DNA from 4 places in the Serratia symbiotica genome. Region 2 is predicted to be linked to each of the others. Evidence: predicted binding sites of a transcription regulator. Region 2 holds the regulator's gene; each other region holds the start of a gene.

What was found. Region 2 encodes PurR, which represses purine synthesis genes. Its sites were predicted from a motif close to CANGCAAACGTTTGCNTG; they were not measured.
Region 1: the regulator PurR is predicted to act here: its motif matches at 1,867-1,884, upstream of serA (phosphoglycerate dehydrogenase).
Region 3: the regulator PurR is predicted to act here: its motif matches at 1,431-1,448, upstream of purE (5-(carboxyamino)imidazole ribonucleotide mutase).
Region 4: the regulator PurR is predicted to act here: its motif matches at 1,368-1,385, upstream of purM (phosphoribosylformylglycinamidine cyclo-ligase).

What each region holds. Positions count from the first base shown of each region.
Region 1 is NZ_CP050855.1:2,537,872-2,541,130, forward strand. It holds gene SYMBAF_RS12710 (5-formyltetrahydrofolate cyclo-ligase) at 1-499, shown strand, start outside; gene serA (phosphoglycerate dehydrogenase) at 547-1,785, opposite strand; gene rpiA (ribose-5-phosphate isomerase RpiA) at 2,089-2,745, opposite strand; gene SYMBAF_RS12725 (LysR family transcriptional regulator ArgP) at 2,951-3,259, shown strand, end outside.
Region 2 is NZ_CP050855.1:1,233,335-1,236,593, forward strand. It holds gene SYMBAF_RS06240 (C40 family peptidase) at 1-602, shown strand, start outside; gene cydH (cytochrome bd-I oxidase subunit CydH) at 675-764, opposite strand; gene purR (HTH-type transcriptional repressor PurR) at 1,084-2,109, shown strand; gene punC (purine nucleoside transporter PunC) at 2,228-3,259, shown strand, end outside.
Region 3 is NZ_CP050855.1:2,481,558-2,484,816, reverse strand. It holds gene purK (5-(carboxyamino)imidazole ribonucleotide synthase) at 1-830, opposite strand, end outside; gene purE (5-(carboxyamino)imidazole ribonucleotide mutase) at 827-1,351, opposite strand; gene SYMBAF_RS12450 (UDP-2,3-diacylglucosamine diphosphatase) at 1,503-2,225, opposite strand; gene ppiB (peptidylprolyl isomerase B) at 2,236-2,730, opposite strand; gene cysS (cysteine--tRNA ligase) at 3,028-3,259, shown strand, end outside.
Region 4 is NZ_CP050855.1:2,157,150-2,160,408, reverse strand. It holds gene purN (phosphoribosylglycinamide formyltransferase) at 1-245, opposite strand, end outside; gene purM (phosphoribosylformylglycinamidine cyclo-ligase) at 242-1,282, opposite strand; gene upp (uracil phosphoribosyltransferase) at 1,537-2,163, shown strand; partial or broken gene SYMBAF_RS18705 (IS1 family transposase) at 2,311-2,472, opposite strand; gene SYMBAF_RS10850 (aspartate:alanine antiporter) at 3,017-3,259, opposite strand, start outside.

The DNA.
Region 1 (3,259 bases), 1.3 Mb from region 2:
AGCCGAACGCGTAACTGTGCACCCACGCATTTTAGCTGCACGCAGCATTGCGGTATTTTTGCCTTTCGATGGCGAACTTGACACCACTGCGCTGATCGAACGGCTGTGGCTATCGGGCAAGCAGATTTATCTGCCAGTGCTGCACCCGTTTAGCCCTGGCTACCTGTTATTCCTGCGTTATACCCCCAATACGCCGCTGGTATGCAACCGCTTCAATATTCTGGAGCCGCAGTTAGAACTGCGTGACGTGCTGCCGCTTGGCGAATTGGATGTGATGCTGACGCCGGTGGTGGCGTTTGATGATACCGGCCAAAGGCTGGGTATGGGCGGCGGCTTTTATGACCGTACTTTGCACCACTGGCGGCGCGGCGGCCCTTACCCTATAGGGCTGGCTCACGACTGCCAGCAAGTGGCACAACTACCGACTGAACACTGGGATATTCCACTGCCGGAGATCCTGACCCCAACACGCAGTTGGGCGTGGCCGGACAGCGAATAGCAAAAGGCCGGATAAACCCAGCCTTTTACATTATCGCACTGCCGCTATCAGAACAGCAAACGGGTGCGGATGGTGCCTTCGATAGCCTTCATGCGTCGCAGCGCAATACCGGCACGTTCAATTTCCGCTTCGATGTCGATCACCACATAGCCGATTTCCGAGCCAGTTTGCAAATACTGCGCGGCGATGTTAACCCCTTCTTCGGCGAAGATTTGGTTAATCTGCGTCAGCACACCAGGGCGGTTTTGATGAATATGCAGTAGGCGGCTGGCGTTTGGCCCATGCGCCGGCAGCGACACTTCTGGGAAATTGACCGCCGATAGGGTCGAACCATTGTCGGAGTATTTAGCCAATTTGCCAGCCACTTCATCACCAATGTTCTCCTGCGCTTCCTGGGTGGAACCGCCAATATGCGGCGTCAACAGCACGTTATCGAACTCACACAGCGGCGAGTTGAATGGATCGCTGTTGGTCGCCGGCTCTTCTGGGAACACGTCGATCGCCGCACCAGCCAAGTGGTTGCTAGCCAACACATTGCACAACGCGGGGATATCCACCACAGTGCCTCGCGAGGCGTTGATCAGGATGGCACCCGGCTTCATCAATGCCAGTTCTTCTGCCCCCATCATGTTCTTGGTAGACGGGGTCTCCGGCACATGCAACGTCACCACGTCGCTCATATTGAGTAGATCAGACAGGTGATGCACCTGCTGAGCGTTGCCCAGCGGCAGCTTGTTCTCAATGTCGTAGAAAAACACCTTCATACCCAAGCCTTCTGCGAGAATGCCCAATTGGGTGCCGATATGGCCGTAGCCAATAATGCCCAGCTTCTTGCCACGCGCTTCATATGCACCCACGGCCAATTTGTGCCACACGCCACGGTGCGCCTTAGCGTTAGCGGCGGGAATACCGCGTAACATCAGCAGCAATTCGCCCAGAACCATCTCGGCCACAGATCGGGTATTGGAAAATGGCGCGTTAAACACCGGAATACCACGTTTAGTCGCCGCTTTTAATTCAACCTGATTAGTACCGATGCAAAAACAGCCCACCGCCACCAGCTTTTCGGCAACGGCGAAAATCTCTTCGGTCAGATGCGTGCGCGATCGGATACCGATGAAGTGAGCATCGCGGATCGATGCCTTCAGCGATTCGCTGTCTAACGCGCCTTTATGGTATTCAATGTTGGTATAACCGGCAGCACGCAAATTATCTACCGTGCTTTGATGAACCCCTTCTACTAACAGGAATTTAATCTTTTCTTTCTCCAATGATACTTTTGCCATTTACCCAACCCTATGTTCAGACTTCAGAAGTCGCTACGGTGAAGCAGCTCTACCCAACATAACAAAAATAACGCGGGCGGCAATACAAACGATTGCCTGGCCACCAGCACAAGATACAGTCATGCCGGCATTTTTTGGTATAAAGTGCCAAAGGGGAAAGCTTATACATCAATTTTAGGGATTCAACATCAAAAAAGTTATATAAATCACCAAATTTAGCGATTTCAAGAAAAGGTATTTTAATCGGGGAATGATACGGCCAAGAGATTTCCCAGGCCGCATAACACCGGCAGACGCAGGGATTTATACGATGACCTTCACGCCATCCTGCGTACCGACCAGCGCCACATCAGCGCAACGGTTGGCGAACAAACCAACGGTGACCACGCCAGCGATGTCGTTAACTTGATTCTCTAATGCCACAGCATCGGTAATGATCAGATTATGCACGTCCAGGATCACGTTGCCGTTATCGGTGACCACGTTCTGACGATACTCTGGCAGGCCGCCCAGCTTCACCAGTTCGCGCGCCACATAGGATCGGGCCATCGGGATCACCTCCACTGGCAGCGGGAATTTGCCCAGCACATCGACCTGCTTGTTGGCATCGACGATGCAGATAAATTTACGTGCGATGGCGGCAATCACCTTTTCGCGCGTCAGCGCCGCACCGCCGCCTTTAATCATCTGCATATAGCTGTTGATTTCATCCGCCCCATCCACATAGATATCCAACGAGTCCACTTCGTTGCTATCGAAAACAGGGATGCCGAGGCTTTTCAACTTGGCGGTGGAAACATCAGAACTAGAGACCGCGCCTTCAATTTGGTGCTTGATAGAGCCAAGCGCATCAATAAAGTGGCTGGCGGTAGAACCGGTGCCGACCCCAACAAGGGTACCCGGCATCACGTATTCCAGCGCGGCCCAACCCACTGCTTTTTTCATTTCATCCTGCGTCATAATATATCCCTTGCCTTTCTGCAAAAACCTGTGCGTATTATAGGGTAAAATGCTGTTGTTCACTCAGGCAGAAACATTATTCTTTACCTTGAGCCGCATTTTTAGCCGCCCAGCGGCAAACTGCTCCTACGATTTTTACCCCTACACAACGCGCAAAATGTGGCATAGTGCTGATATCGATTTAATTTAAGAGATATCTTTTCCGATGAAACGCCCAGACTATCGAACGCTGCAAGCGCTGGACGCGGTGATCCGTGAGCGCGGCTTTGAGCGCGCCGCACAAAAGCTTTGTATCACGCAATCAGCGGTATCCCAACGCATTAAACAACTGGAAAATCTGTTCGGCCAGCCGCTGTTGGTGCGTACCGTGCCGCCACGCCCTACCGAACAGGGGCAAAAGCTGCTGGCACTGTTGCATCAGGTAGAACTGTTGGAAGAGGAGTGGCTGGGCAACGACACTGGCATCGATGCCCCCCTGCTGCTGTCGTTGGCGGTCAACGCTGACAGTCTGGCT
Region 2 (3,259 bases):
GAAAAAAAGTAAAAGTTAGCGCTAGGTTACCGTTGAAGGCCAAAACCCAGAAAATAGCCAAAACTGTTAAAGTAGTCCCACCGAGAAAGGGTGACAAAAAGCGCTATGACCACCAACGTCAACCCGGTATTTCCAAAACTATACACCCACACGATGTAAAACCATTGAAGCTCAGCCTGGCACATAAAAAACGTTATCAGCATGCCAAACAGACGGCGATGGCCAAGCTGATGGGCCAAATGGGCAAGCCTTATCACTGGGGGGGCAGTTCACCCCATACCGGCTTTGATTGCAGTGGTCTAATTTACTACGCTTATAAAGATGTGGTGAAAATCAAGATGCCACGCACCACCAAAGAAATGTACCAATTACGCCATGCTGCGCCAATCAAGAAAAGCGAACTGGAAAGCGGTGATCTGGTGTTCTTTCGCATTCACAATCACAACGTAGCCGATCATGTCGGGGTCTATCTCGGCAATGGCAAATTTATACAGTCACCGCGATCCGGTGAAGAGATCCGCATCAGCCAACTCAACAACGACTATTGGCAGAATCACTACATCGGTGCACGCCGGGTAGTCACGCCACAAACCATTCGCTAACGCTGTGCATGCGTTGAAGAACCCTGGATAAGGCACAGTAACTGCGCCTTTATTTAGGTTTAATGCTAGCGGTCAGTTCAGCACAGCGGTGAAACAGAAAACAATAATCACCGCCAACACACATAACGTGGCAAGCAACGACATCTTCAGGTCAGTATCCATCACTATTCCTTCTCTGGGAGGCTTTTTCAAGGATAAAAGGCGCACAATTAATGTGCCAAATTATATTCTCACAATTCGCCAATAAAATCTTATTATCATTCCCAGTTTATAGTGCCGACTCCCTCTTCCACTTTTGCTCAATATGCGACAAAATTCGCAGTTCACAACTGCGTATCGGCATGTGTTCCCCCAGACTAAGCGCCGAAGGCCACAACTCTAAAAACTCAGTTTTCGCTTTTCTGGAGAAGGATCTACGCAGGTAAACGATTAACATTATACTTGCATATTGTAAAATGTGAGTTCAGGAGTCATTTATTATATGGCAACGATCAAAGATGTAGCCAAACGCGCTGGCGTTTCCACTACCACCGTTTCGCACGTCATCAATAAGACTCGTTTCGTCGCCGAAGAAACTCAAGCGGCCGTTTGTGCTGCAATCAAGGAGTTGCATTATTCGCCAAGCGCCGTGGCGCGCAGCCTGAAGGTCAATCACACCAAATCGATCGGCCTGCTGGCCACATCAAGTGAGGCCCCCTATTTTGCTGAAGTGATCGAAGCAGTGGAAAATAGCTGCTATAGCAAGGGCTACACGCTGATCTTGTGCAACTCGCACAATAATCTGAACAAACAACGCGCCTATCTGGCTATGCTGGCACAAAAGCGCGTCGATGGCCTGCTAATAATGTGCTCGGAATACCCAGAACAACTGTTGAGCATGCTGGAAGAATATCGCCCTATTCCCATGGTGGTGATGGATTGGGGGGCTGCACGGGGGGATTTCACTGATACCATCGTCGACAATGCCTTCGAGGGCGGTTACTTGGCTGGCCGCTATCTGATCGAGCGCGGCCACCGTGATATTGGTGCCATTCCGGGCCAACTGGTGCGCAACACCGGTGGCGGGCGTCACCAGGGTTTTCTGAAAGCCATGGAGGAAGCTAATATTAAGATGCGCAATGAGTGGATCGTTCAGGGCGACTTTGAGCCAGAATCCGGTTATCAGGCAATGCATCAAATCCTGTCACAAAAACAACGGCCAACTGCTGTATTTTGCGGTGGCGACATCATGGCGATGGGAGCCATCTGCGCCGCTGACGAACTGGGCCTACGTGTGCCGCAGGATATTTCGGTGATCGGCTATGATAACGTGCGTAATGCCAGGTACTTCACCCCGGCGCTGACCACTATCCATCAGCCGAAGGAACGCCTAGGTGAAATGGCGTTTAGCATGTTGCTGGATCGCATTATCAGTAAACGTGAGGAGTCACAGGTGATCGAAGTGCACCCGAAACTGCTTGAACGCCGTTCGGTGGCCGATGGCCCATTCATCGACTACCGCCGTTAAACACCGCCTGCTGTATGAGCAAATAGCCATCCACGATGTTCAACTGACTGCGCCAGTCGGTGTCCGTTCTTTTCTCGACACTAAAACTTGCGATCACACAATATTAACGAGAAATACCATGCGAAATTCCTTTGGCTTTATGGGTTACCTCGCTGGCCTGAGCATATTGGGTTATCTGGCCACCGACATGTACCTACCTGCCTTTAGTGCCATGCAGCAGGAATTACAGATCTCTGCCGGTGCGATCAGTGTCAGCCTGAGCGTATTTCTAGCGGGTTTCGCTTTTGCACAGCTACTGTGGGGTGCGCTTTCCGACCATCTGGGCCGCAAGCCAGTACTGCTGCTCGGCTTGGTGCTGTTCGCCTTAGGTTGCCTCGGCATGCTATGGGTACAAAATGCTGTGCAGCTATGGTTATTGCGCTTTATTCAGGCGATTGGTGCCTGCTCCGCCGCTGTTACCTGGCAGGCGCTGGTGGTTGACCGCTACCGTGAGGGCAAAGCCAGGCGCATATTCGCCACGATCATGCCGTTGGTCGCGTTATCCCCCGCGTTGGCACCGCTGATGGGTGCCTGGCTGCTGAACCAGACAAGTTGGCGCATGATCTTCGCCGTGCTATTGGGCTTCTCCATCCTGCTACTGCTACCAACATTACTGCTGAAGAAAAGCACCCGGTCAGAAAACGCAGCTGGTCAAAGCAACAGTAGTGTCAGCTTCTGGCAGTTGTTCAAATCGCCCGTGTTCAGCGGCAACGTTGCGATGTTCGCCGCCGGTTCGGCCGGATTTTTCGCCTGGCTGACCGGTTCGCCGTTTATCCTCAGCGATATGGGCTACAGCCCAAATGATATTGGCCTAAGCTATATGCCGCAAACCTTAGCTTTCCTGTTGGGGGGTTATGGCTACCGTACCACACTAAATCGCATTAAGGGTAAAACCTTGCTGCCATGGTTGTTAGTAACTTATGGCGCAAGCATCGCAGCACTGTATCTAGTGGCGATGCTGGGCGAACCAACCCTGACCACTTTGTTGATCCCGTTCTGCATCATGGCCTTGGTTAATGGTGCTGGCTATCCAATAATGGTGGCGAATGCGTTAATGGCATTTCCGGAAAGCAGTGGCAAAGCCGCAGCGTTGCAAAACACTTTGCAGCTC
Region 3 (3,259 bases), 1.2 Mb from region 2:
TTTACCACTGGCTTCGGCAGTGGCAGGCTAAGAATGGCGCGCAGATGCAGCTCAAACTGGCTGATGGAAGCCCCGTTTTGCGTCCAGTGGCCGCTGTTGTGCACACGGGGTGCCAACTCGTTAATCAGCAACTGCTTGCCGACGATAAAGCATTCCATCGCCATCACACCAACATAGTTTAGCGCGTTCATGATTGCCGCCAGCATTTGCTCGGCTTGTTGCTGCTGCGCCGGGTTGGGCTGCGGCAGCGCTACGCTGGTGCGCAGAATACCGTCTTCATGCAAATTGTGGGTGAGTGGGTAGAACACCGACTGGCCATCGTGGCCACGTGCGCCGACCAGCGATACTTCACCGCAGAAGTTGATACCCTGTTCAACGATACATTCGCCATAGGCATCAGTTGGCAAAGCATGCTGTTGGCCTGGGCGCAGACGCCACTGACCACGGCCATCGTAACCGCCGACGCGGCGCTTGACGATCGCCAGTTCACCCAGGGTTGAGAACACCTGTGGCCACTCGGCGGCGTTTGCCAGCAACTGCCAAGGTGCAGTGGGTAAGCCAAGTTGGTCAATTAGCTGTTTTTGCGCCAGACGATCGGCCAGGCGTGGGAAGATGTCACGGTTAACGAAACTGTTGTGGATCGCCAACTCGCGTGTGAGTGCGGTTTCTGACCAGCGCTCGATTTCGGCGGTGATAACGCTGTTCTGATAGGGTACGGCTTCCGGTGTGGCATCGATGCCGATGGGATAAACGCTAATGCCCAGTGGTTCGCCGGCCTGGCGCAGCATGCGCCCCAGTTGGCCGTTGCCCAGTACGCAAACCGGCTTCATGCTTCCTCCCGGGGGTCTGGGTTGTTTAGCACATCTTCGGTCTGCGCGCGACGCCAGTCTGCCAAACGCTGTGCCAACGGCGCATCGTGCAGGGACAGGATCTGTGCCGCCAGCAATCCAGCATTGGCGGCACCGGCTTTGCCGATCGCCAGAGTAGCGACTGGAATACCGCGCGGCATTTGCACGATAGAATACAGGCTGTCAATGCCGCTTAACGCGGCGCTTTGCACTGGCACACCCAGTACTGGAACCAGGGTTTTCGCCGCCAACATGCCCGGCAAGTGCGCAGCCCCCCCTGCGCCAGCGATAATCACCTCAAACCCGTTGGCGCTGGCTTGTTCGGCGAAGCTGAACAATTTGTCTGGTGTGCGATGAGCGGAAACGACTTCAGCGTGGAACCGGACATCAAGCATGGTCAGCACTTCGGCTGCAAATTGCATGGTGGCCCAGTCACTTTTCGATCCCATTACAATTGCGATTTTCACTCCAGCGTGGCTAGCTGAAGCAGTGTTGGCTCCCATGGGAAGGCTCCTGTGATGGTACAAGCGCGGCCGCAGGGGCCGAATAATGAGGACATAGAGCATACCATGGGTGCACAGTAAGGAGAACGGTTGCGTCGCTGGTTTTCGCCGTCAACAGCGCGGATTTTTACATGCGCGGTTACTCTGGAATTTAGAATGGGAATGGGATCAGTTCGACGGCGTCGGCGCTGACTTTGATCATTGAGCCTTCGACGTGCCAGGCACCCAGCACTACACGGTGGGCCTGGCTATTGTTCAGATCCAGCCGATGCATTGCTGGGCGATGGGTGTGGCCGTGGATCATCCAGTGCACGCCGTGATGCAGCATTGCCTGTTTAACCGCTTGTGGATTGACGTCCATGATAGCTTCCGGCTTACATTGGTTGGCCTGTTGGCTACGAGCGCGCATTTTAGTGGCGATTTTCAGCCGCCAGCGCAATGGCAGGGCCAGGAACAGTTTTTGGATCAGCGGATTGCGCACCTTGCGGCGGAATTGTTGGTAAGTTTGATCGTCGGTACATAGTGTATCGCCGTGCAGGAGCAGAATGTGGCGACCATACAGTTCAAGCACTGTCTCTTCCGGCAGTAGCTGCATGCCGCTGGCGCGGGCGAAACGCTCGCCCAGCAGAAAATCGCGGTTACCATGGATGAAATAACAGGGTACGCCAGCTTGTTGCAGCGCCTTTAGCGCTGCGGCGATCTCATTGTGCAATGGTTCGGGATCATCATCGCCAGTCCAGGCTTCAAACAGATCGCCGAGGATATACAGTGCATCGGCGTGGATTGCATCGCGCTGTAAAAAACCCAGAAAACCGGCAGTAATTGCCGGTTCTTGTGGACACAAGTGCAGATCTGCGATGAACAGCGTACTCATACAGTGGCGATTATTCGCTGACGGTAACGCTTTTGATCACCACATCTTCTACCGGTACGTCCTGGTGCATGCCACTATGGCCGGTTTTCACGCCTTTGATCTTGTCAACCACATCCATGCCTGCAACCACTTCACCGAATACGCAGTAACCCCAATCCTGGGTGTTTTCACTACGAAAGTTCAGGAAGTCGTTGTCTGCCACGTTGATGAAGAACTGCGCGGTAGCGGAGTGTGGATCGTTGGTGCGTGCCATGGCCAAGGTGCCGATGGTGTTTTTCAACCCGTTGTTGGCTTCGTTCTTGATGGCTGCTTGGGTGGATTTCTGGTTCATGCCAGGCTCAAATCCGCCACCCTGAATCATGAAACCATTGATAACACGATGGAAGATAGTATTGTCGTAAAAACCTGCGCGGCAGTAGTTCAAGAAATTTTCAACGGTAACCGGCGCTTTGTCAGCAAAAGTTTTGATAACAATGTCACCATAATTAGTGTGGAAAGTAACCATAGATGTAGTCCTAACAAAATGAAATGAGACGTCACAGAGCGAGTGAACATTCAGACTGACCTTATAACATATCTCCCAGATTGAGTCAGCAGCCGCTAAATGGCGTCCTGCCCGTGGAAAAATAAATTTGTTATAACATCGCTGTCTATGGCTTATTTTTATCGTTTTCTATGGGGTAGGTAGGTAAAACATGCATGATCTTGCATTAGAGCAGGCTTCAGGTTTCAATATGCTACCGGGTTAGCCCCCTGACCCTGGTTACCCTTTTTGTTATCACGCACACCACGGAATGTCCCGATGCTAAAGATTTTTAATACCCTGAGTCGTCAAAAAGAGGAATTCAAACCCATTGATGCTGGAAAAGTTGGCATGTACGTGTGCGGGGTAACCCTCTATGACCTGTGTCATATCGGCCATGGCCGTACCTTTGTTGCTTTTGATGTGGTGGCACGTTACCTGCGTTATCTCGGCTATTCGTTGAACTATGTGCGCAATGTTACCGATATCGACGACAAAATTATCCGCCGTT
Region 4 (3,259 bases), 920 kb from region 2:
TCAGGCTGATATTGGTCGATGGCGTCGGCCAAGGCTGCGTCGAACGCCGCGCGATCCTGGTAAGCGTTGGCGTCCAGCGCGTGAGCGGCAATACCTGCCGCTTTGGCGCGCTGAAGACCGTAAGCCTGCGCCTTATTGCTGAATACTGCCACGATCTTGGCACTGATCTGCCCCTGCTGGCAGGCATCAATGAGTGCCTGGAGATTGCTCCCTTGACCAGAAATCAACACCACGATCTTTTTCATCCGTTGATGACCACCTGTTGCTCGCTCGCCGATGCGGTCAGTTTACCGATCTTCCACGCATTTTCCCCTGTTGCATTTAGCAACGCGAGGGCGGCTTCCACCTCGGCTTCCGGCAGGGCAATAACCATGCCCACGCCGCAGTTGAAAGTACGATACATCTCATGGCGGCTGACGTTGCCGGCCTGCTGTAACCAATGGAATACTGCTGGCCATTGCCAACTGGCTTCGTCGATCACCGCTTGTATGCCTGCTGGCAGCACGCGCGGGATATTTTCCCAGAAACCGCCACCGGTCAGGTGGGCGATGGCGTGTACTTCGACTGTCTCGATCAGTTCCAGTACCGATTTCACGTAAATTTTGGTTGGGGCTAGCAGGTGATCCGCCAGCGTTTTGCCTGCCAGCAGGGTGGTAGCGGGGTCGGTGTTGTTGACCTCCAGGATTTTGCGCACCAATGAGTAGCCGTTGGAGTGCGGGCCGGAAGCGCCCAAGGCGATTAGGGCATCGCCGGACTGCACCAAGCTGCCGTCAATGATGTTGGATTTCTCGACCACACCTACGCAGAAGCCAGCCACATCATAGTCTGCACCGTGGTACATGCCCGGCATTTCAGCGGTTTCACCGCCCACCAACGCACAGCCAGATTGCTTGCAACCTTCGGCGATGCCCGTAACCACGCTGGCGGCGGTGTCCACGTCGAGTTTGCCGGTGGCGTAGTAATCGAGGAAGAACAGCGGCTCAGCGCCCTGAACCACCAGATCGTTCACGCACATGGCAACCAGATCGATGCCAATGGTGTCGTGGCGTTTCAGATCCATGGCCAGACGTAGCTTAGTACCTACACCATCAGTACCGGAAACCAGCACCGGTTCGCGGTATTTCTGTGGCAATGCACACAGGGCACCAAACCCGCCCAGGCCACCCATCACTTCCGGGCGACGGGTCTGTTTAACGACACCTTTGATGCGGTCTACCAATGTGTTGCCAGCATCGATATCGACACCTGCGTCTTTATAGCTGAGAGAGGTTTTATCGGTCACTGCGCGATCCCCACGGCGGTTTGCGGTTTAAAAACGGTGCTTCCGGTATTGGTGCCGGAATTAAGGCGCGGCAATTCTAACAGTGCGGGCAAACGTTTGCGAGTGGCTTGTGAGCTGGCTCTGCTTTTCATCCTTTATACTGCTATCCAAACTTCTGTTGATCACTGTTGGGCCAGGGTGAGTGGGTGTAGCCGTAAAAAGACGGTATAATTCGGCGATTTTTGGCCGTCAGCCGCCTTTATAGGAGAAAAATGATGAAGATCGTTGAGGTGAAACATCCGCTGGTAAAGCACAAAATTGGCCTGATGCGTGAGCATGACATCAGTACCAAACGCTTCCGTGAGTTGGCCGCTGAAGTGGGTAGCTTGCTAACCTATGAAGCGACCGCTGACCTGGAGACGGAGCGAGCCACCGTTGAAGGCTGGTGTGGGCCGGTTGAAGTGGATCAACTTAAAGGGAAAAAAATTACCATCGTACCCATTCTGCGCGCGGGTTTGGGCATGATTGAAGGAGTACTGGAACACCTCCCAAGTGCGCGTATCAGCGTAGTGGGTGTTTACCGCGATGAAGAAACCCTCAAACCCGTGCCTTACTTCCAAAAGCTGGCTTCTAACATTGAAGAGCGTATGGCACTGGTCGTTGACCCGATGCTGGCCACTGGCGGTTCGATGATCGCTACCCTCGATCTGCTGAAGAAAGCAGGCTGCAACAGTATCAAAGTACTGGTGCTGGTAGCGGTGCCGGAGGGTATCGCCGCGTTGGAGAAGGCGCATCCTGATGTTGAGCTGTACACCGCCCCTATCGATCAATACCTTGATGAGAAGGGCTACATTGTGCCGGGCTTGGGTGACGCGGGCGACAAGATATTTGGTACCAAATAAAATTCAGCCAGCTAAGAGCCTATCTCAATAGGCGTACATTGTTGCTGCCAGTTTGGATACCGACAGCGCGCAACAACCGGCGCGTATATGTAGTACGTGGGGATGGTGAGTACTGCCCAGGGCCAAAATGACAAATAAAATAGCTTGTCATGACTCCGAAGGGTTGTAGTGGTGTCTTTCAATATAGGCACCAATAACTTTTTCATGTATCTAAAATGAACGTGGATAACATATTGTTTTACGTGTCAGTCGCTTAATATGTTTGCGTAAATTAAGATTATGTCGCTCGATTCTCTGAGTAAACCCTTTGCGAAAAAAGGGGGGGGGGGCCTCGCTGGAGACCGGTTACAACAGGCCTCTGGTCACCCTGACGAATTCACTGGGAACTGAAAGCAGGCGTGGAAGGAAAGCTGAACCGCGATCTGAGCCTGTGGGGGAGTATAGCTCGGTAGGTGGGCAGAGAAGGCTACAACGTGGGCGTTAAATACCAGTTCTGATCCCTCTTGTCTCATCTCCTATGCGGGTAGGAAAAGGGCAGCATAAGGGGGAAGAGGGGGAGGTTTACTCTAAGGCGATTTAGAGCCTATCCCACTAGGCTATTTGAATTGACATTTTGGCCCTGGACAGTTCACTTTAGGCGGGTTTTATTGCCGGAGCGGGGAAGACGATAAACGTTAGAAAATAAAAAACCGATAATCTTGAACCTAAAAGGCGAGATTATCTGGCTCCACAAATTGGGAACATCAAAGAAAAGCAGTGGCACTCAATCAGACTGCCTCTGGCAACATAAGTTCTCAATGGTAACAAAAAAGCAAAAATATTTTTACCGCCTTTCCTGCTGCGCGCTGATCGGCTATCCGGGTATCTCCGGCCACAATACGACGATCAGCGAACCCGCCAGCGTTAATAGCACGTTAGCGATGGCGTAGGTGCCAGCATAGCCCAATGCAGGAATGTTACTACGCGCAGTATCGCTGATGATTTCCATTGCCGGTGCGCAGGTGCGAGCGCCCATGATCGCACCAAACAGCAGGGCGCGGTTCATACGCAGCACGTAGGCACCGAACAGGAAACAGAGCACCACTGGCACAAGGCT